DNA from 2 places in the Psychrobacillus sp. FJAT-21963 genome. Region 1 is predicted to be linked to the other one. Evidence: riboswitches for the same ligand, from Rfam matches in the RefSeq annotation. Region 1 holds a riboswitch; the other holds the start of a gene.

What was found. A riboswitch is a leader RNA that binds a small molecule or an ion and turns the genes downstream of it on or off. The one in region 1 is predicted to bind cyclic di-AMP.
Region 2: another riboswitch for cyclic di-AMP. It lies ahead of AN959_RS17100 (APC family permease); the one in region 1 lies ahead of AN959_RS14860 (TrkH family potassium uptake protein).

Annotation. Positions count from the first base shown of each region.
Region 1 covers NZ_LJIY01000006.1:254,572-266,957, reverse strand. Annotated here, with positions in the region: gene AN959_RS14910 (Ger(x)C family spore germination protein) at 1-34, opposite strand, end outside; gene AN959_RS14905 (GerAB/ArcD/ProY family transporter) at 34-1,128, opposite strand; gene AN959_RS14900 (spore germination protein) at 1,125-2,489, opposite strand; partial or broken gene AN959_RS14895 (transposase) at 2,840-3,101, shown strand; gene AN959_RS14890 (MFS transporter) at 3,268-4,485, opposite strand; gene AN959_RS14885 (ABC transporter substrate-binding protein) at 4,583-6,226, shown strand; gene AN959_RS14880 (HAD hydrolase-like protein) at 6,300-6,950, opposite strand; gene AN959_RS14875 (GNAT family N-acetyltransferase) at 7,068-7,523, opposite strand; gene AN959_RS14870 (amidase family protein) at 7,734-9,200, opposite strand; gene AN959_RS14865 (GyrI-like domain-containing protein) at 9,318-9,800, opposite strand; cyclic di-AMP (ydaO/yuaA leader) riboswitch at 10,020-10,164, shown strand; gene AN959_RS14860 (TrkH family potassium uptake protein) at 10,296-11,639, shown strand; gene AN959_RS14855 (TrkA family potassium uptake protein) at 11,746-12,386, shown strand, end outside.
Region 2 covers NZ_LJIY01000009.1:100,300-112,685, reverse strand. Annotated here, with positions in the region: gene AN959_RS17150 (EAL and HDOD domain-containing protein) at 1-563, opposite strand, end outside; gene AN959_RS17145 (enoyl-CoA hydratase-related protein) at 722-1,498, shown strand; gene AN959_RS17140 (FAD-binding oxidoreductase) at 1,612-3,042, shown strand; gene AN959_RS17135 (MFS transporter) at 3,039-3,590, shown strand; gene AN959_RS17130 (bifunctional 2-polyprenyl-6-hydroxyphenol methylase/3-demethylubiquinol 3-O-methyltransferase UbiG) at 3,601-4,401, opposite strand; gene AN959_RS17125 (8-oxo-dGTP diphosphatase) at 4,437-4,910, opposite strand; gene AN959_RS17120 (NUDIX hydrolase) at 4,950-5,384, opposite strand; gene AN959_RS17115 (DoxX-like family protein) at 5,471-6,373, shown strand; gene AN959_RS17110 (DUF4166 domain-containing protein) at 6,385-6,996, shown strand; gene AN959_RS17105 (YndJ family protein) at 6,986-8,557, shown strand; partial or broken gene AN959_RS17100 (APC family permease) at 8,579-10,406, opposite strand; cyclic di-AMP (ydaO/yuaA leader) riboswitch at 10,526-10,674, opposite strand; gene AN959_RS17095 (DUF378 domain-containing protein) at 10,881-11,222, opposite strand; gene AN959_RS17090 (DUF1835 domain-containing protein) at 11,404-12,330, opposite strand.

The DNA of each region.
Region 1 (12,386 bases):
CAAATATTATTGCTAGAAATTTTATATGTACCATTAAGAATTTGACCTCCGTTTAGCAAAAAGCAAAATACTGATTAAAATGACATAAAAGATTGGTAAAGTATTATAAAAATAACTGGAGTATTTAAATAATTGATATTCATTTATTTGCCGCGTGGAAATGATTCCCATCACACCAAACAAAAAAACAAATAAATAGGATGTAAGGTTCTTGCTTTTCCATTCTAACTTTTTAAAATGAAATATACTCTCAAACAATTTAAGAGAAACATGCCAGTGTATCAATAGGCTGATAAATGCAACGCCTAAAAATACAATAACAAACACGAAAATCACTCGTTCAATTATTCCATATCTCAAACGTATAGAATCACTAGTAGATACCCAAGGAAAGTTAAGATTTTCGATTTGTTCGAAGCCATTAAAACCAATTGGAATGAAATACGTTGTAAATAAACTAAAAATACCTACCAAGCCTAAAAATATTACTTGTTTTATGCCAATTCTTTGGGTGATATTCATAAACTTGTTAAAAATTATTATATTCACAGCCCCTATAAAAACATATGTAGATGCTGAAAAAGCAGTATAACTTGGTTCTTTATTGATGTACATGATAGCTACCTTTACAAAATCCCATTCTAACTGAGGATCTGCATACGCTTTTAATAACAAAATGAAAATGACAGGTAAAAATAAGACCAATACGAGCTCAGTTGTATAAAGAACGCTTTTTTCTTTCATTAACACACCAAAAGAGGCAATCAATATGAATGCAAGAGTGGTAATTGTGATTGAAGTTTCATATGACAAAAACGTATTGAACAAAAACACATAAGTAATAAGTGTTATGAGACCTGCTAAATACCAAGAAACAGCAAAATAAAATAATACTGGATAATAAACCCATTTGGAAGTGCTTTGCTTTAATATTTCAGGTAAAGTCATACTAGGAAAATAGCTAAACAAGTTAATTACTACAGTTGTTAGGATAACTCCAGCGATGACCGCAATAATCATGGAGATTATTACTCCATTTTTACTCTCACTCATTAAAATTTTAGGTACAGAGGCTATGATATTCGTAACCATTGTGACAATAATTAAGTAATAGAGATAGCGGCTCATCCTGTTGTTTTCACCTCTTTTTCCTTCTTCTCACTCTTCCAATTCATTTTTAAGTAAGGTTCTCCAAAACTTTTTTTGTTTGTCAAGAACATTAATATCCCAAGAGAGCCTAACATTAACCCTATAGTTCCAAAAAACGTTGTAAAAATAAGCAACATATATCTGCAGATTCTAATAGAAAAACTCATTTCACTTATTGGAATTACAAAGCTCGTAATAGCAACAGCAGACACAATAATAATCATTATGTTAGAGGTTAATGCAGCTTCTGTAGCAGCAGTACCTAAGATTAATCCACCAACCGTTGTAGCAGTTGCACTAATAGCTTTAGGCAACCGTATACTTGCCTCAACAAGAAACTCCATAAATATAAGCATTAATAATACCTCAATAAAAGACGGATAAGGTATCCCAATTCTACTCCCTGCAACTGTCAGTGCTAATTCGGTCCTCAAAATGTCAGGAGTATAAGACGTCACTGCTACATACATGGCAGGCAAAATTAGGCAAGCAATCAAACCAATATATCGGAGAATAGAAGTAAACGTAGTTATCCAAAAAGTATGATAATTATCTTCCATGGAAAGCATAAAATCGAAAAATACCACTGGTGCTATTAAAGCATGAGGACTCCCATTTACCATAAGAACAACTTTACCCGCAGCAAGATTATAGGATATCCGATCAGGCCGCTCCGTTAAAATGAGTGTTGGAAAAAGGGAAATCTTTGAACCATTTAAGTGTAGCTGTAAATCTCCTGCGGATTGAATAAGAGATACATCTATGCCTTTTAATCTTTTTTGGATATTTTGTAGGACCGATTGATTTACTGTCTTTTCATCATAAATAATTGCTACCGGTTGATGAGATTTATCCTTTAATTGATGTAATTCAAACTTTAAGGAAGGCTCGTGATAACGATGTCTGATAATGTTCAGATTCGTTTCTATATCTTCACTTAGAGCTAATTGTGGACCATAAACCGTTGGCTCCATTAATGTTTGTTGTACAACATTCGAATTAACAAATTTAATATCTAAAAGATAAAAATTATCTTCAATTGCAACTAAAACATGTCCTTTCGTTATTTCAATCATTAGTTCTTCCCCTGATTTCATTTCAATTAAGTCAGGTAGAGATTTAATATACGAATTATAATTTGTACATGATTTAATCTCAAAAAAAGGTTTAATGATCATTTCATGTAATTTAACGCCATTGACTACTGTTTTTAAATAGAAAATGTATACTATATTTCCTTCCATTTGCAAAGGAATTAACATAATATCAATGGAAGGACTAAACTTATCTGATAACTGCTTCATTAACTCTGGAGGATTCGTTTTCTCATTTGTATTCAATTTATACACCTCAATTAATGAGAATCTGTAATACGTATAGGATATCCGAAAGAACAAAATCCTATCCAAGTTATTAAATTTATTAAAGCAATAAATAGTAAGAAATCGTCGATTTCCGTTTCAGGCCCTACGCTTTCCACGGGCACGGCCTCAGCCTTCTCCCTCACTACGCTAAGTCCGGGTGCTTCGGCTCGTGCTGTTCCCGTAGGAGTCTTCGCGCCTTCCACTCCAATCGACAAGTGTTGACTAATTTAAAAAGTGTTGAGTTTCTAAATCTTCTAAGACGTTGAGGTGTTGAATATCATTCTGACTAAAAACCAAATTAATGAACGTGAACAACTTGAAAAACGAAGCTGATTCAACGACACATTTAGGAAGGGTATGTGGAGGAAGCGGAACATCTACGTATTATGTGGAAGTAAAAGAGATATATGCTAAACGCAAAGAAACAATTGAACGCGTCTTTGCTGATGTGAAAGAAAAGCATGGTATGCGTTGGACAACCTTTCGGTCCCTTAAAAAATTGTCTATGCAAGCGATAATCACTACTTTTGTGCGATGAATTTGAAAAAGCTCACCACTTGGACATGGAAGCTGCCTAATGCGAGTTGAAAACGTCTCGTAGAGATGACTCACACATAAAATTCAGGGGAAATTTGAACTTAAACCTTTAAAATTGACAAAGTACCCCGAAAGAACTCTCGGGGTACTTTTTATACAGTCTGAACTCACTTCGATTAAAACGGGTTAGTAATTTATAGTTCTCAACAAATCTAATTTAAGTTTTTCTCATAAATAATCCTGCGTATACTAACAGAGTTCCAAACATAATTAAAATACCAATATATACAGACATCATGGTAGGTATTAAAAACGCCCCTATGATTATTGTGGAACGGGCAATCAGATCTGCACCACTAAAAGAAAAGTTCGTGAACGCAGAATAAGAACCTCTTTTGTCTGATGGAATCATATTCGCTTGCTCAGCGTTTCTAACTGGAGAATAGATTAATTCTCCCATAGTTGCTATCAAATTAAACAAGATTAGCACATAAAAAGTATTAGCTGAAGTAACTGTTACATAACCGATACCATATATGATCAAGCCAATCAATAAAACGTTTTTATTACTAAATTTATCCGTTAGTTTATTGATCAGAAACGTAAAACATACGACAAGAAGCATATTCTCAATATTAAGTATGCTTAACATTCGAACACCAGCAATCTCAAAGTTTCCTATATGTACAGATTCAAACGTCTCTGCTAATCGAACACCTATATAACTGTTTAACGAAAACTCCGCTGCAAAAATGAACATGGATCCTATAACTACTTTCACAAAGGGTCTGTCTTGAAAAGCAACTTTGTAGTTTTGAATTAAATCCAAAAACACATTTTGATGCTGCTTTTCTCTTCTAATGGTATGTTCATCAATTAACCAAATTTGATAAGCAATTGGTAATATCGTGGAAGTAATCGTTAGCAATACAAATAATTCTATTTGATGATGCAAATATAACAAACCGCCTAATGCAGCACCTATAGCCATTGATAAATTTACGAGCCAGTAATCGAGTGCATACACCTCTTTTCTGTTTTCAGGAGTGGTCGAATCGATAATTATAGCGTGCATCGCTGGACGTCCAAGGCTACTTGTCACTATGTATAATGTGTAAGCAAAGGCAAAAATGGAAATGATGTTGTCTCTAGGATACAAACTAATTGTCATCAACAAAAAAAGGAATGCACTAATAGATGAAGTTAGTACTAATACTCTTTTTCGTTGGAAACGATCCGAAATATAGCCCCCTATAAGATTCACAAAAAAACTAATGATTACAGTAAAAACTAGAAAGAGTCCTGCCCATACCTTATTCATTTCTTGTGCAAAAAATAGTGCCATAAAAGGCATTACTGCGGAGGATACCGCGCGATTAAAAAATGAAGTAATGAGACGAACCTTAATATTTTGTGGATAGTTTTTCCAATTCATGTTGTTCCCCTCCTCTGTCTTTAGTATATTAAACTAGACTAAGTAAAATAAAAACGGACAAATAATTAATCTATGTCCACTTTAATAGGAGGATAGAATGGATAAGAATTTATTAAAGCTTTGGCATTCAGTGTCTTCAGGACCAATAAAACAAGAAGAATTAGCAGATGTCCTCCAATTAAGCACAAAACAAACCACACGTAATATACAGAAATGGTCTAAAGAAGGCTGGCTCACTTATACTTCTGGACGTGGACGTGGCAAGGTATCAAACCTACAATGGCTAAAAGATGTGGAAAGTATTTTTGAAGAACGTGCTATGAAGATCATTGATGAGGAAGCAGTTGATATAAGTAGCAAATATTTGTTATTCGAATGGTCATTGGAAAGTAAACTGCGGTTAATGAATAAATTTCGTTCAAAATTCGGTTATGTTCAAAATACAAATGACAAACTTGTCGTTCCAAGAAAATTTCCATTTTTAACAAAGCATCCTCTTGAAGCTGCTGATGTACATAGCGCAAATATTGTCGCAACGATTTATAACCGATTAGTTTTTGTGGATGAAGAAGGAATTGTATACCCGGAACTAGCTCATAGCTGGGACATAGGAGAAACTAAGCTTCGAATATATTTAAAAAAAGATATTAAATTCCATGATGGTTCCATATTAATTGCAGAAGATGTTACAGACTGTTTGGAAAGGATACGAAATCATGATTGCTATAAAGATATATGGGAGCCAGTAAAAAAAATTGTTGTAGCTGCACCATTAGTAGTAGATATACATTTTCCGAGAGGTTGTACCTATTGTTTACAAATGCTCGGTACAATGAATGCTAGTATTTATAAAGAAATCAAAGGAAACTTAATAGGGACTGGTTGCTTTTATCTCGAGGAGAACAATGATTACAAAACAAAATTAGTCGCGTTTAAAGAGTTTTACGGAGAAAGACCTTTATTAGACATAATTGAGTTTGTCCAATTACCAGTCGGATTTGAGATAGTGTATCGTTCTTCAACAGAAAATCAGCCTACATTTCAAGTGGAAAGTGATTCTGGCTTTGGGTTGGTTGTCATGAATGTAAATCGTAACTCTGCTATTCAAAGAAAAGAAGTACGTGATTACTTACATTTTATAATCGCAAAGTATAGACATACAATTGGTAAAGTGGATCAGAGAATTTTACCTAATCCTCATGGCTGCCTTATTGGTCATAGTAAGAAATACATGTTGTCAGAAGTGGAACGCCCATCATTTTCAGAACCACTTATAATAAAGTTAGTAAATTACACGGAAAATACTACTAATTGGTTGAAAGGTATATTTGAAAGAGAAGGAGTTCCAGTTCATATAAAATGGGTCTCTTTTAAAGATACGATAGCAAATAATATGAAGAACGAAGAAGTAGATCTCTTTATTCATGGTGAAGTTTTTGAAATGAATCAAAACTTTTCATTCTTTTATTTCTTAAGAAATGGTTTTTCTCCATTAGCAACCGTTTTAAAAGAAAATAATAAATGGATGGACTATTTAGAGGAATACGTAAACACTCCATTTGAAGATTGGACATCATTAAATTTAAAGGTAGAGAAAGCATTGATTGACGAATCTATTTTTGTTCCACTTTATTATGCGAAACGTCAAATTCCTTTCTCCGCAGATTTAATGAATATTAATATAAAACATTTTGGGTACGTAGACTTTTCAAAGCTTTGGGTTAGACCTACTTGTAATTAAATTTATAGCACCGAATTTTCGGTGCTATATACAATATTCTTGGGGAAGTTACTTTTTAAAGTGTCTGACACATTTAAATTCTTAACTCGAATTTTATAAGCTCCCTTAAATCATCAATGACTATATCTGCTTTTTCTAATTCAATCGATTGAGCAAAATCAAAATTCACTCCTATAGAAACTAACCCGTTGTCCTTGGCTGCGTTAATATCCGATAAACGGTCACCAACAACTGATCCAGTACTAATATTATTTTCCTGTAGTACCTTCTTTACTAAATCAGATTTATGTCCTGAAGGTATTGACTGAATACTGTATATCTTTTTAATATACTTGTCTAATGTATATGTATGAACAATTGCTTGTAAGTAATCTTCTTGTCCATTGCTAGCTATGTAGAGATTATAGTTCTTACTTAACAATTCCAGTACCATTTCCGAATAAGGATATAATGAACCCTTTCCTTTTTTAATTAATTCAATTAACTTTTCTTGGAAGAACTCATTGCTTTTTTCTCTTATCTCAATAGAGTGGTTTGGACATAATGTTTTCCAAACCTCTGGTAACGGCACACCCATAATTTCACGATACTTATTAATAGGTGTTTCTCCAGTCCATAAATTTTCCTTTCTTAGCATATTAAACGTTTTTTCTAATGCAGGCTCTAAAATTAAATTAGTTCGAAATAATGTACCATCCATATCAAATATAATTGATTGTTCCATACACACCCACCTTTTTAATATAAGACGATTAGCAAAAGATTAAGTTCTTAGAAAAAATATTTTTCATAAAAAAAGGACCAATAAATGATCCTTTTTCTTCACTCATCCATGTATATATTACTCAATTATATGTTTAATAACTGCCCTTTCTTTTCCAAATCTATCACCATGATCAATAAATCCCAAACTGGCATACAAATTATGTGCCCCCAAATTTTCTGGATGATAACCAACTACGATTTTCTTTACATTTGGTAATTTAGCCATCTCATTAATCATTAGCTTAGTTGCAGCTTTACCAATACCTTGACCCTGGAATTGCTTATCCACCATTATTCTATATACCCAATGTCCCTCAAGTTCTTCTGGAACAGAGTTATACATTAAAAAACCAACAACTTTTTCTTCTAAGTAAATACCATATAGCACTAATGTAGGTTCGAACTTAGACTGAGCTATAGATATAGCATTTGGTTCAATATAATTGCTTTGTTCTTCTGAAATCTCTAATTGACAACATTCATACCAGTTATCTTCATTTAATTCTACCAATCTTACATTATTTGTTCTCATAAAACTTCCCCTTTTTGTTTTGGGGAAACGCGTGTATTTTAAAAAAGCGTAATCCCCTTAATGTCATTTACAATATAGAGTCTTTTGTTTACCATAATGACCCCCCCCCTAGCAATAATACCTATCAACAAAATATAAGAATAATTGAATTTTTAGTCAAAATAAATTATACCCTACTATTCCAAAATTAATTTCTCCCTAACAGTTATATTATGTAAATTCAGGACAAACTCGTTGTTTTGTTGCTTGTTCAAAAGCATAAGCAAGCTTTATTAATACGCCTTCACTAAATGCGGTACCTGCAAAAGTTACACCAAATGGTCTTCCACTATCTATGTAGCCAGCAGGAACTGCTATAGATGGATAGCCAGCTTTAGCACTTATTGTAGATCCTATATAAGATGGAAAAAGAATTGCGTCAAGGTTATATTTTTTTAAAGTATAGTCGATTCCCATCTCCTGTGAAAAATACAAATCTTCTAATTTTGCATTTAAATATTCAGGGTTTCTTAATGTGTTTGGAAGGCTTTCTCTAAATTCCAACTTATTTTGCCCATACTTTAATGTTTTCTGCTCATTTTGTTTATTGAATTGAATTAATTCGGTATCTGAATGGACTGGTATGTAGTGTGGAAGCTGTGATAAATAATTTCCTAAACTATGCTTCAGTTCATATATAGGAACTCCCCAACTCCAATCCCTTTTAAAAGAAGGAATTTCGATATTTTCAACAATTTCTGCTCTTTCTTCGTTTAATGTCTGAATAACTTTTAAAAACAGTTTTTCATCGTATTCCCCTGATGTATAAAAATCTTCAGATGCATTGTTAAATACTCCGATTCTAGCTCCTTTTAATCCTTTAGAATCTAGGAATACAGTATAATCATGCTTTGAAATATCTTCACTTTTAAGAGTAGCTGCATCCAATTTATCGACTCCTGTCATGGCACCCAATAAAATTGCTGCATCCGTAACTGTTCTTGCAAAAGGTCCTGCAGTGTCTTGTGAATATGTAAATGGTACGATGCCTGTTCGACTAATTAATCCAACTGTAGGTTTAATTCCAACTACTGAATTTTGAATGGCAGGACTGAGTATAGAAGCATCTGTCTCAGTACCAACAGATACTACCGTAAAATTGGAAGCAACCGCCACAGCAGAACCCGAGCTAGAACCACCGACAAATAGATTACTCCCATATGGATTTAATACTTGTCCACCTCTAGAACTATAACCTGCCCACATAGTAGAGGACATTCCATTAGCCAATTCAGTCATATTTGATTTACCTAAAATAATTGCACCTGATAATCGTAGTTTTTCAACAAGAAATGCGTCATGCTTACTAAGATGATTTTCTAAAGCGAGTGTTCCGGCACTTGTATGCATGAAATCATTTGTTTCAATATTGTCTTTAAGCAATACAGGAATTCCATGTAAAAGCCCTCTAGCTCCTTTTGTCTTTCTTTCATGATCAAGTGCTTCGGCTATAAAAATAGCATCTGGATTTATTTCAAGGACAGAATTTATCATCGGACCTTCTTGGTCAAACTTCGCTATTCTATCAAGGTAATACATTACTAACTCTTTTGAGGTTATTTCCCCATCTTCTAATGCATCCTGTAATTCATGTATCGTTAATTCTTCTTTAAAAAAATGTTTGAACTTGATCTTCATTTAGATCCCCTTAAATTTCTCTATATTTTTACCCTATATTTTTTTATGCTTTGCAATCTTTAAAAACTGCCACAACTAAAAAGCTTCATAAAATACGAATATGTGAGTTCAACAGGTTTACTCATTTTTAACCGTGTCCAATAGCTCTACATCCACATTTTCTGTATCATTCCAACTATGAAACCTCTCTAAATGCCATTTATCCATTTGTCTTTCATACCCGTTTGCTTCCATCCAAGAATGTAAACGTTCGTAAGCATCTCTGATTTTAAGGTTTGGTCCCTTATGTCTCCACACAATATATTTTTGAGGTGGAACAGTTAAAGTAACCATCCCTTCTGGAATCTCCTCATACTCTTTAACTTGCATGCATACCCAGTAGCCATCTTGATTTTCGGAATGACTATCAACAACAAATGCTCCAAATTGTACAAATGGATTTAGAACATTTTTAATCTCACTTAATCGTTCATTTAGCTGGTTAGCAACTTTGGGTATTTCGTTTACATATTGAGTACCATCACATAATATACGAAAGCCAACTAACTTAATTTCATCAAGGCATTCAATAGATGGATTCTGTAAGAATTGTTTTGTCATAAATTTTCCCCCTTATCTATTAACACTCTTTATAAACTTCTACAAACACTAGAAATATTCCTGTTCATGAAGTAAAACTAAAATTTTTAGCGCTATTTCTTCGCGGAAATACCATCGTAATCAGAGCTTAGAAAAGGGTATATATCGAGAACAATTTACACGCTTAAAAATTCTATTTACAAGTTAAATTTATAGGAGTATTATTACTTGCAGTTTCATATTTCTAAATCGCTTAATTCATTAGAAACGGGGGAACCATTTGTGGCATTTATGCCGCGTGGGGTGAATCCTATGAATGTAGGTAGGGCTACTCTATTGGCCCAAATCCGACAGCTAACCTCGTAAGCGTTCTGAGAGAGGAATTGGAGCTAGTGAGAATGAAATAATGTCCACTAGGCTATTACCTATGCCTTGTGGACTTTTTTTGTACTTATTTTTCATTTTGTGATGTTATGTAATGAAAAGATTTTCGAGTTTTGTTTCTAAATTTACATTATGGGGAGTGTTCGCATGCGTGGAATTAAAAAGAAAAGAATTGTAGTTTCACCTCCTGTTATTATTGCTGGAAGTTTCTTATTTTTAATAATGATTGGGACACTCTGTTTAAAGCTCCCCTTTGCTACAACGACGTATATATCATGGACGGATGCGTTATTTGTAGCAACGTCAGCAACTACAGTTACTGGGCTCAGTGTTTTTGACCCTGGTACTACGCTCACTCTGTTTGGGGAAATTGTATTAATGATTTTAATACAATGTGGTGGTATCGGCTTGATGACATTTGCAGTAGCTATACTTATTCTTCTTAAAAAGAAAATAGGGCTACAAAATCGTATATATATGCAAGAATCATTTAATCAAGAGTCAATAGGTGGCATTATCAAATTAGTTAAGCTGATTTTATCATTTGTTTTATCGGTTCAACTTTTTGCAATTATCATTTTGGCCATACACTGGATTCCTACTTTTGGCTTTAAGGATGCGTTGTATATAAGTATTTTCCATGTTATTTCTGCCTTTAATAATGCTGGTTTTTCCTTATTTCCAGATAACTTAATCGGATTTGCAAACGATCCTATTGTGAATATTGTGATAACAGCTCTTTTTATAATTGGTGGAATCGGTTTCACCGTTTTATATGATATTCATCAGAAAAAATCATTCAAGGAATGGTCGCTTCATACGAAAATGATGATTATCGGCACAATTATCATTAATGTTGTAGCTGTCTGCATAGTTTTCATACTCGAATATGATAATCCAGCAACTCTCGGCAATATGCCTTTATATGAGAAAGTGATGGTTTCCTACTTTCAAGGCGTATCCCCTCGTACTGCAGGGTTTAATACGTTAAATTATGGTGATATGGAAGATCCTACAATTCTTTTGACGATGGTCTTAATGTTTATTGGTGCTGGAAGTGCATCAACAGCTTCGGGGATAAAGCTAACAACTTTTATCGTTATTATTCTTGCTACACTGGCATTCTTGCGTCAACGTGAAGAACCAGAATTATTTGGACGATCTATTCGTCTCGATATAGTAATACGATCTTTAGCGATTGCCACAATTGGGTTATTCATCGTCCTTTCATTTATCTTTTTGTTAACCATTACCGAAAATATTCCCTTCCTTCCACTTGCGTTTGAAGTGGTGTCAGCTTTCGGCACTGTTGGATTGTCAATGGGGATAACAGCTCAACTAAGCGACATAGGTGAAGTCCTTTTATGTATGGTTATGTTCGTAGGAAGAATTGGTCCATTAACTTTATTTTTCTTGCTGATGAAACCCAAAAAGGTTCATTATCGCTATCCATATGACCAAGTATTTACTGGATAAATCATCTTTTCGGTTACTATATATATCATTTTAGTTCCTAATTAACTTTGTGATTGCCAATAAATAGAATAACATTTTTTTAGATATGAAAAGAGGAGGTAACAAAATGCCAAAACAAGAGAAACTATTTGCTGTTATTGGGTTGGGAAGATTTGGAGGAAGTGTGTGTAGAGAGTTATATACGCTTGGTCATGAAGTGTTGGCAATAGATCGTGACCTAGACAGAGTTGAAAACTTTATACAGTATTCAACCCATGCAATTCATGGAAACTCCACAGACGAGGCTTTTCTTAAGTCGATCGGGATACGGAATTTTGACCATGTTGTAGTAGCAATCGGAGAGAATATTCAAGATAGTGTACTCACGACGCTCAATTTAAAGGAATTTGGGGTCCATACCGTATGGGTCAAAGCCCAAAATACGTACCATCAAAAGGTTTTAGAGAAAATTGGAGCAGATCGTGTTATACATCCTGAAGTGGAAATGGGGATTCGAACTGCTCAATCTATGTCCTCGGATCGATTGTTAGATTATATTAACTTGTCCAATGAATATAGTGTAGTAGAACTTCGAGCTACAAATCTAATACATAATCGATCATTGCTTGATTTAGATGTACGGGCAAAATTCGGCATTACAATTCTAGCAATTATTAGAAATGAACAAATTAACGTTTCTCCATTACCTACTGATATTATTCGAGAAAACGATGTACTAGTGGCAATGGGTAATAATAATGACTTAAA
Region 2 (12,386 bases), on a different contig from region 1:
TGAAATAGCCCGTAACCAGCAGCTTTTGCTTCATAAAACTGTTCGCGGGTCTCAACTTTTTCAGCAAGCAGTACAATATGTGGATAATTCTTTTTTACAATTCGTTCGATTGCTTGTCTTTCCACCACGGTGCTTGAAAGAAAATCAACTTTAATGAAATTAACGAGTGAAAATAACTCATCATATACCGTTATATTTTTTTGGAGAACAAAATCATCTAATGCAATCAAAAAGCCCAAAGACTTAATTTCTTTAATTTTTTGAAGTAAAGCAGAGGTTATTGGTATATCCTCTAGAATTTCTACTACTATTCTATTCTCTGGAAATTTTGCGAACATATCCTTTACTAGTAGGTTTTCAGTGAAATTAATAAAACATAGTTTTTCTCCAGCTAGTTCATTAATACCTATCGTCAAAAAGGAGTGAACTAGTACTTCTAAAGTAGCTGTTTCTCCATCTATTAGTGGAAAGGAATTATCATGACCATTACGATACAACAATTCATATGCGAAAATATGTTCATTTTTATTAAAAATCGGTTGTCTTGCAACAAAAATGTCCATGTAAATTCCTCAAATCTTTCGAATTTCAATAACATAATTGTATCAAATCAAAAAAGGAAAATCGACCTATATTTGAAACTATCTCCTAAAGATGACAGACCAATAGTAAAATGATATGTTTTGTATGGGAGAAAAAATTATTTTTGGGGGAGAGAAAAATGGAATCTATTCATTATGAAGAACATGGAAATATTGCTTATGTGACACTTAATAGACCAGATGCTCTAAATGCATTTAATTACGATATGCTTCAAGAGCTTGGAGAAATCACTGAAACTATTCGTATAAATCCAGATGTGCGAATAGTGATTTTTACAGGTGCTGGGGAGAAATCTTTTAGTGTTGGGGCGGATTTAAAAGAACGAAAAACATTGACTGACCAACAAGTAAAACGAAATATATTAAAAATTGGAGAAGTTTTTTCAGCAATTGAAAATCTTCCACAACCTACCATCGCAATGCTAAACGGCTATGCTTTTGGGGGTGGAACAGAGCTTGCTCTTGCATGTGATTTCCGGATAGCAGCGAATGACATTCAACTAGGATTAACGGAAACAAGCTTAGCCATTATTCCTGGCGCTGGTGGTACACAACGTCTACCACGTCTTATTGGAGAAGCGAAAGCGTTGGAACTTATCCTTACAGCAAAAAGATTAAAAGCAGAAGAAGCATTAGCATACGGCTTAGTAACTAAAGTTACTTCACGTGAAACATTAATCGCAGAAACCGAAAGCTTCGCAGCACTAATGCTAGTAAATGGCCCAATTGCGCTACAACAAGCCAAATTTGCTATCAAACACGGCATGAATGTCGATTTACATACTGGATTAAGTATCGAACGCAAAGCTTACGAAATTACCATTCCAACAGAAGATAGAATAGAAGCATTAAACGCATTCAGTGAAAAACGAAAACCTATTTTTAAAGGAATGTAATACAGTTGAGAGAAATGCCAATCATCTTGGTTTTTCTCTCCTTTTTATGTGGCAATTCCAAACCATTATAAAAATGTATAGCTCGGTTTCACTTGATATAGGAGGAGAGAAAAATTTATAAGAGACAATATTTCGTAATTTTTTATATTTTGTTACTTGTTTGTTCCCTCATACTCTTTCAAGCAAAGCTTGCCGAACCAGTTGTGAAAGATCACGGACGTCTCTTACCTGTCAAAATGAAGGCAATAAAATCAAGTGATAGGGAAGAAAATATTGTTAATATTATAGAAGAAGCAAATGAAAAAGATATTCCAATATCCATAGCAGGAATGCAACATAGTCAAGGCGGGCAAACGCTTTATCCCGATGGTATTCTACTCGATATGAAAAGCTATAATAAAATTCTTGACTTAGATACAAAGAATAAACTCATCACTGTACAAAGCGGGGTAACATGGGCGGATATCCAATCCTATATTAACCCTTATGGGCTTGCATTAAAGGTAAGCCAATCTCAAAATATTTTCACTGTCGGCGGTTCATTAAGTGTAAATGTCCACGGTCGTGACATTCAATATACTTCTTTAATTGAAACAGTAGAATCGTTTAGATTACTCACTTCACAAGGAAAAATCATACAAGTAAGTCGAGAAGAAAATACAGAACTGTTCCAGTTAGTGAATGGTGGATATGGATTATTCGGTGTAATTCTCGATGTAACTTTGCAATTGACGGATGATAAACTCTATAAAGTTCAATCAAAATCACTAACCTATGATGAATACAGTACTTATTTCACAACCCATGTTAAAGGTGATTCAGTAAAAATGCATTTGGCGAGAATTTCAGTTGCACCTGATAGCTTTTTATCAGAAATGTATGTAACTAATTATTACTTAGCCGAAGACCAATCACTATTAAGCAATCATACTACCTTAAAACGCGAGAGAATCATTGCTATTCCAAAGTTACTTCTTGGTCTCTCTCGGATAAATACGCATGGAAAAAATATGTTTTGGAAGACGCAAAAAGAATATAATAATCGAATTGATGGTTCCTATATTTCAAGAAATAATGTCATGCGTTCGGAATCGACTTTTATGGAATATGACAGTGCTAGCAAAACGGAATTACTACAAGAATATTTTGTACCGGTAGATGAATTCACTTCCTATATTGATGACTTAAGAGATATGCTTCAAAAGGAAAAGAATATCAACTTACTGAATATCACTATACGATATGTGAAGCAAAATGATGAGGCAATCATGTCTTATGCAAAAGAAGATATGTTTGCACTTGTATTACTTATCAATCAAGAGACGAACGAAGAAAGTATCAAAGAAGTGGATCAGGTCATACAGAAAATGATTGATATTACATTAGACCACGACGGAACCTATTATCTTCCATACTATAACTTCCCTACAAAAGCACAATTAGAAATCGCCTACCCGAGAGTGGAAGAATTTTTTGAACTGAAAGAAAAATATGATCCTGAAAAACGATTTCTGAATCTTTTCTATGAGGAGTATTATAAATGAAATACAGAAGATTTATTATCTATCAAGGCGTAATAGGTATGTCTGCCAGTATGATATTTCCATTTTACGTGCTGCTATTAAAAAATGTTGGAAATAGTTATTCACAGTTTGGTTGGGCATACGGGTTATTTGCTCTTACGGCAGCATTGAGCTATTCAGTTATTGGTAAATTTGCAGACAGGACAGGAGACCAATCTCTCTTAGTCATTTATTCATGGGGAATGGCACTCCTATTACTCATTATTCCGCTTGCTTATGAAATTTGGCATGTATATATACTTCAAATTGTAATGGGTTTATTAGGTGCGATACAGAAAAACAGTGAAAAAACAGTACTAGCACGTACGGTTAAGAAGGAGACTGCTGGTAAGGAAATTGGTCTCTACCACATTTGGACTTCGGTTGGTGCAGCTTTTGCGGTTATTGTTACAGGATATTTAGTTGACTTTCTTACTATTGGAAGTATTTTTTACCTCGCATCTATAGTATTTGCGTGGAGCGGGTTTTATATAATGAAAATAGATAATCTAAAAATAAAAGAAGGATGAAAAAATACTTTCATCCTTTCTTAGCTATTAACGTATATAATCCGGGCATTTTGTTTTCTATTCCTTCTGGTGAACCAGATGGAAATGCCCAACTAACTCCAGGTTCTTCCTCTAGATAGCTGATGTTAAGACCTGCTTTCGAAATAGAAGTGACAATTTCCCCTAAAGTCCATCTTCGAATATTAACTTTCTTTAAAGAAGATCGTTCTTCTTCCGGTAGTAAAATACTATAGGCTACATCTTCTTCCACTACTTCCTTACTAAAATAATCGCCACTTGCAAGCATCTCTCCTTCTTCTACATGCACTAGCTTAGAAACGAAAGGATGATAATCCCTTAAAATAAATTGTCCACCTTGCTTAAGTGAATCGAAAACCACTTTAAATAATGGGAATAAATCCACAAAGTAATGAAGTACCCCTAATTCTAACAGAACAAAGTCAAACTCATTTAGTTCCGCCTCATCGGGAACCTCTAGAATATCCGAAACTATGTACTTTATCTTTACTTTTGCCTCTTCTGCTAATTCGATCGCATATTTCTTATTATCTTCTGAAATATCTACTACTAAAACCTCGGCTCCTAACAACGCAAAAGAAACTGCTTTATTTCCTTTTGATCCTAAAAAATTGGCAATCCTTTTACCTTTTACATTCCCCATGAAATTTAAATAGTGGGAAACAGCACTAGTGGGATTTCCCCTTAGCTTCTTTGCAAATTCTTTAGGTGATCCGTGGCGATTCGTCCATGCTTGATAAGCAGATTGGTTCCACCCCTCTTGATTTTTGTGACTAACTATTTTTTGCTCCATCCATTCGCCTCCAAGATTCTATTTTTTAAAAAAGATCAAGTTTCTCTAATCACTACTTCTCCTTCATCATTCTTTTCATTATCCCAAGTCACCTGAATTTCAAATGTCCCTTCTTTAAAAAACAGAGGAATCCTTCTGCGAATCGATTTCTGTATTGGAAGTGAATCCATTTCTTTGATAGGTACCCAAATCGGTTTTCCTTCAGGCGATTCATTTAATAAATCTCCTTTAAATTCTTTCGTTAAGTAATTAAAAATAATATATCGATCGTTTTTTTCTAGATTTACATATTCATAGATACCTTTAAAAATAAGATTACTTACTTCCAGCCCGGTTTCTTCTTTTACCTCTCTAATAGCTGATTCGACAAAACTCTCTGGAAATTCTACTTTACCACCAGGAGGAATAAAACCTTTAAAATGATCATGTTGCCTATCTAGTAGGAGCACTTTATCGTTATCTTGTATCATACAAACAGTCCAAAATTTATAGTTAATAGTTTGATTCATTTTTACCCCCATAAATCCCTTTTGCTCTTCGTCTTGTTATTATCGAACTCCTTCAAATTCGTAAAATGCAAGTGACTTATTATCATTTGAATCAATTCTTAAGCTTTCAAATAAAAATGGCATTAGTTCTTTTGCAGTTCCATAATCTACCCATCTTGCTTCAACAATGTCATTATCCGGGTCATTGATATTTATTTGACCATCGATAATTTTTGCATTAAAAGTAATGATTAACGCGTGATGACCTCTATCCGAAAAGAACACTTCTCGGATGGAATTTAAACCAGTAATTTTTATCTTATAACCCGTTTCCTCCCTTACCTCACGGATAACCGCTTTCTCGAGCGTTTCATTTTCTTCTACTGCCCCTCCTGGAAGCCCCCAATAAAACGAATCACCTTTTCTATTCTTCACTAATAATATGTACCCATTCTCATCATGGATTAAGGCTGAAGCTACATCTACACGGTTCAAAATTATCCCTCCAACTTTCATATCTATTCTGCAATACTAGCGAAAAGTCCTTTATCTTATGATAAGCTTTATGGGAGGTGAATGAAATGAAGAGTAAACCAATTTATGTTGAAATACCTATTAATTCAGAGATGGAAAAGTTATGGAATGCTACACAGAAACCTGAGCAACACGAGCAATGGGATTTGCGATTTACCTCTATCACCTATTTACCAAAAGAAGAAAGTGAGCCTCAACATTTCAACTATAAAACAAATATTGGATTTGGTTTGCACATTGCTGGATGGGGAAAAAGTGTTGGCACTTTTCATGGAAGAGATGAATCACGTACATCCTCCTTACACTTTGGAACGGATCAAGCAATTTCTATTATTCGAGAGGGAAAAGGTTACTGGAAGTATGCTCCGGAACAAGATTCTATTCGATTTCTTACACAATACGATTATAAAACGAATTTTGGAATCTTCGGCCGCTATTTTGATTTTCTAATTTTCCGGCCCCTAATCGGATGGGCAACTGCACTAAGTTTCGATGTATTAAAAAGATGGCTTGAAAAAGGAGAGTCTCCATCCTCACAATACAAACATTTTTTTAGCCATTGGATGATTACATTTTTGTTCTCCTTTATATGGCTGTATCAAGGTTTAGTACCAAAGCTAATATACATGCACCCGGATGAAATCTTGATGACAAGTAGCCTACTTTCTTTTACAACAATCTCTGCCTCTTTTATCGTCTCATCAGTTGGGTTATTGGAAGTTGTTTTCGGTCTTACTTGGTTACTCTACAAAAATAAAAGAAAATTACTAGGGTTACAGTTAATCTTATTTCCTCTGTTAATGTTCTCAGCAATTCTCGCAGATCCAACTAATTTAAGTCATCCATTCAACCCGTTAACTTTTAACATGTCATTATTTATTCTTTCCTTAGTTGGATTTTTCATAAGCAAAGATATACCGTCAGCTAAAAATTGCAAACGAGTTAGATAAGGAGCATTTGAATGACTATCTATAAACACATACTTGGCGATCAATTTAATAAACTTCATCCAATGCTTCAAAAACGATATAAGCTACCTGTTGGTAAAAAGTTTAAAGCAACTGGTGTTATGAAAAAAATCAGCCGTGGACCAAAATGGATGTACCCATTTTTCTTATTAGCGACAAGATGGAAGTTTTTATTCCCCGAACATGGATCGGATATTCCTTTTACTATTGTAAATACAAGTTTAATCGGACCGAACAAAGAGAATCAGGTGCACTGGGAGAGAATATTTTATTTTAAAAATAAAAAAAGATATTTTAATGCGCTTATGAGCCTAGATCCTGCCAGTAATAGCGTAAAAGATTACTTAGGAGAACCAAGCATATTTTACTCCGATCTGGTTTTCTTTGTTACTGAAGAAGGACGGATGCTAATTGAATCACGAGAACAGCGAATTGTTATAGGTAATATAGAAGTACCACTGCCAAGAATTTTTCAAGGTGTGGTCCATGTAACTGAATATTATATAGAAGAAAGAGACGTTTATTCTATACATGTCCTTATAAAAAACCCGTTAATCGGCACTTTATTTGAATATGAAGGAGAATTTCAAACAAATGACTTTTAAGCGAATTGCTCTTTTACATACCATTGGATTTTTAGTAGTCGTCATTTTCAATGTAACTCCTTGGTATTTTTTAATGTTAACCGTTGCACAACTAATATTTGTACCAATCACTCTACAATTAATATTGAAAAAAGAAAATAGACTGTATTATTATTTTGCAATACCAGCCTTTGCATCTATTTTCATCCTACAAACAACGACTACTACTGAATGGGACATACTTCTTGCAGGTATCTATTTATTATTTACTTTAGTCGTTGCTATATATGGGCTCCACCGATTTATTCAACGTGGATTTGATCATTTAGAAGAATTTTCAATAGACGCAGGAATGATGTATTTATTCATTGGTGGGATGTGGTTTTTTGCTTCTGTCACAGAAATTGATACGGGATTTTCTCCCATTTTAACGTGGCTGACAGCAATTCACTTTCACTATTCTTCCTTTTTGCTACCTATTTTCGTAGGTTTTCTTGGTCGTTTATCTAAAAGAAAAACTTACAATATTATTTGTAGCGTTATTTTAATTTCTCCGATTGTCGTTGCACTTGGAATCACCTTCTCCCCTTGGTTAGAACTAGTTTCAGTACTCCTATATATTTTTGGAATATATGGGCTTATAGTTTTAGCCATTAAATCAGTTTTCCCTAATAAACTGCAAAAAACATTGGTGCTAATATCATTCGGAGCATTAGGGACTACAATTATTTTTTCCTTGTTATATGCCGTTGGTAATGTATTTGGAGTTTTTGCTCTAAGTATTGATTTTATGTTGAAGTTTCATGGATTTTTCAATTCTATTTTGTTCGCATTATGTGGGGTTGTTGGCTGGTCAATACTTGCCCCAAAAACCAAAGAGATTAAGTCGAAATTCCCTATCAGTAGTATTCGGGGGAAATATGTAATTGGAGAACAGATTTTATATAAGCATTTAGGTAAGGAGACCTATAAAGGTCTTGTGGATGATATGGGAATATACTTAGAAAAGAGATTTCTATCCGCAACAATAATTGATTTGTATGAAAATACAAACCAATTTCGACTATATTCAGAAGTAAACTGGCACAATTGGTTTAAGCCCTTTGCCGCTATATATAGATTTTTTAGTAGAAACGTTCAACAGCTAAATCTTCCATATACTAATACACAAATGGAAATGACTGGCGAAATTATAGCTGTAGAAGATGGTAGGAAAAATACGAGAGCATGGCTTCGAAAAATAGGTAAAGAAGTAATCTTTGTCGCACTCTACTCTTCTCATCACCGTAATGATAAATATTATATGAATATTGCCCTTCCTCTTCCTTGGTCATCGATGATTGGAATACTAGAATTGAACCAAAATGGAGAAAAACTAGTATTAACGAGTAAAGGAGCAAAAGGTTCAGATGCAGGAATTTACTTAGCTTTTCGCCAAAACGTTTTTAGACTTCCTTTACAAGAGCAATTTATAATAGAAGAAATAAAAGATAATCAGCTAACCGCTAAACATCACATGCGAATTTGTTCCATACCTTTTTTAACAATACAATATAATATAAACAAAAGGAGCCCATCTTAAAAAGGATGGGCTCTAACTCTATTACTTTTTAAAATGATAAGGAACAGTAGTAATTATAACATCTTTGCGATAAAGCAAAATTGATCTAATCAGCAAACTGGACTGGTTATGAAGTATATTATGCCAGCCCTTTTTTGGTATAAACTGCGGAATTAAAACCGTCACTCGATAATTCGATTCATATGCTTTTATTTTCTACTATACTAATGAATTTAGATAAAGGTTGAATAATACTTCGATATTGAGAGTATAAAGTTACCAAACGAATTTCAGGCTGCCATTTTTTCCACTTTTCTTCAAATGTTTTTTGATCTTCTCTATCAAATGCTACATACACTGCAAGAATTTGTTCTGGTTTTAAAGATTTCGCATAGTTTAAAGAATTCTCTACTACATGCGTTATTCCAGCAACAGGTACGATAATTACATTCCCTTCAATTTTCAAAGGAGGTTCACAGGAAGATATACTTAGTTGCTCCCCAACAGCTACGTAGTGTCTTTTTACTTTATGAAACCATAAAACTAGTAGTGGCAAGAAGATTAATACCGCCCATACCTGACCAAATTTAGTAATAAAGAAAATCATCATAACTGTAAAACTAATTAACGCACCAATAAAGTTAATCGTCAATTTACCTTGCCAACCCTTAGGTCTTTCTCGAAACCACTTCACTAGCATCCCTGTTTGAGACAACGTGAAGGGAATAAAAACTCCGACTGCATACAGTGGAATCAGTTGCTCCGTCTGACCATTAAATATCATAATCAAAAGGATTGAAGTAATTCCAAGGGTGATAATTCCGTTAGAATACCCTAAACGATCTCCTCTCATTTTATACATACTAGGAATATACTTATCCTTCGACAGATTAAATGCCAATAGAGGAAAAGCTGAATATCCCGTATTTGCAGCTAAAACGAGTATCAAAGCTGTTGTCCCTTGGATGAAATAATACATATAATTTCTTCCAAACGTTTCAGATGCAATTTGTGATATTACCGTTTCCTCCACTTTGGGAGAAATACCATAATAATAGGCAAGAACTACTATTCCTACCAATAAAACCGCAAGTAATGAGCCCATAATCGATAATGTTTTAGCGGCATTTTTTGCAGCAGGATACTTAAAGTTAGGTATTGCATTAGAAATTGCTTCCACACCAGTTAACGCAGAACTACCAGAAGCAAATGCTCTAAGTAACAAGAATAACGAAATACCTGCAACTGGAGTACCTAATGGAGCATGTAAAACAGGTGACACATTTCCAATAATTATATTGTAAAGACCAACTCCAATTAGAACAAACAATGCAAGGACAAATAAATATACTGGATAAGCAAGTATTGAAGCTGATTCCGTAATTCCTCTTAAATTTAAAATAGTAATGAAAATTACAAGCACACTTGCAATCAACACATTATGATCGTGTAAGGTTGGAATAGCGGAAGTAATAGCGTCTGTTCCAGCAGAGACACTTACCGCGACAGTCAGGATATAATCCACTAACAAAGACCCACCTGCAATTAAACCCGCATTTTTTCCTAAATTTTCTTTAGATACAACATATGCACCTCCACCACGTGGATAAGCAAAAATAATTTGTCTATAGGACAGGATTAATGCAAGTAATAGAATGAGCACTCCTACTGCTATTGGTATAGAGTACCAGTAAGCTATTGTCCCAACAGTCATTAATACAAGCAAAATCTGTTCTGGTCCATAAGCAACAGACGATAAAGCATCCGAAGAAAGGATTGCCAAAGCTTTCGTTTTATTCAGCTTTTGTTCACCTAATTCAGATGACTTCAATGGACGACCTATTAAAAATCTTTTAACTGCTGATAACATAATTCCCACTTCTTTCTATCATCAAAAATATCAACATAAAACAAAAATAACGACAAAAAAGCCCACAAGGCATCAAGTAAAAAGCCTAGTAGACTTGTAACAACCGTCTCACCAGCTCCATCTCCTCTCTCATTACGCTTACGAGGTTAGCTGTCGGATTCGGGCTAAAAGAGTAGCCCTACCTACATTCGTAGGATTCACCCCATATGACTCATCGAGCCACATAAAATGGTTCCCCCGCTCCGTTTGGATTAAGCGATATAGAATTTGAAACTGACGATAATACTACTCCGATTTTATTTAATTGTAAATAGATGATTATAGGTAAATATATGTATCTTTTATTGCAATTTACATAAAAATTTTGTCCATTAATGCGGAGTACTGACATGGAGAAAAAAAACTGACGAGCCAATATAGGCCGTCAGTTTTTTAGCAGACAAAATAATGATGAAATACCTACAACGAAACAAGCTAAACTTGTTTGTTGTTACTGTTATTGTTATCCGAATTATTCTTATTGTATTCTCGAATATCTGTAAAGTCTGCCTCATCACTAAATTCAGTCTCGTACTTTAAATTATTATAGCCTGAAGTCCTACTTCGTTCTGCTCCTACTTCTTTGTGTGCTTCAAATAAAAGCGGGATACAAATTAGTCCACTTATACCTACAAGAGCATAAATTACTCGAGACATGGCTTCCGTTTGTCCACCAAAAATGGAAGCAACTAAATCGTATTCAAAAAATCCGATCAATCCCCAGTTAATTGCACCAATTATTACGAGCACTAAAGCAATTCGATGAATTGTTTTCACAGATTCACACCTCCTCAAAATTTAAATGAATGTTAGCCACGATAAATGATCGTCTATAGCTAAGATTCTTTCTTATCTTTCACTATTAACAAGCATTAATACAAAACAATATAAATTTGTTTAAAAAAAAGAAAAAAAAAAACGATTTCCAACATGTTAGAAATCGATTTAATGTTTCTTTTTATTTAACTATCTTATAAAGATGAACTCCGCCAATCCACCAATCAATTCCTACAAGATCGATTCGATTTTGTTTTCCCACTAATACATCTAAGCCAGCAGATGTTATGTCAATCTTAGCATTTGAAATTGAATCAGAATAATTTGGCAAAGGTTGATTAGATGTAATTAAGGGATTCTTTCCTTTCATTAATTCCTTTAAAATGGCTGCTAAATGCAAATCACTTAACCCATCATTTACTCTTTTCTTCGTTACCTCATTAAACAACTCGAAGAATTGGCAAATTCCATTATTAATTAAACTTAGTGATAAGTACTCAACTTCATTTAAACCTGTTTTTAACGAAGGAAAATAGCTTTTATGCCCTTGAAAAAATGGAAGTAGAAAAGGAAGAAAATGAGATGTGTTTTGTATCCATTTTTTATAATCGTCTTCCTCTTTAGAATTATATGCAATCCATCCAGATATAGCTTCATGAATTTCATCGTTTGAAAGTTCCTTTTTATCATCTACTAAAGCTATTAATTGCTCCGAAGACAACTGACCTAATCCATGGAAAGGATGAATTCCAGTATACTGATTAATACTAACCATAAATAGATTTTTAATACCTAAGGAAGATAGTTCTGTTAATAAATACATAAGCATGGTTTGATCATATCTATCATGCTCGAACCACAGTACAACCTCATCCTTCGTTGATATATTATTCAATAAATTATTTTGTTTAATACAATTGGAAATAAACAGTTTTGCTGGAATCTCCAGTCTTTGTTCAAAAAAAGCAGCACGTCTCTTTAATTGCTCCTCTTTTGTCCATTCTAAACTTAATGGACCGAAATCATACATTTCTCTCCAAACTATAATTTCTTCTTCTATATCTTTAATCTTATTTCCTACTACATCTCCATTTACAACGTGAATCATGCACATTCGCCTTTCTTAGCTTTTTTAGAGTCTAATTATGTCTCGCTCTTCATGTT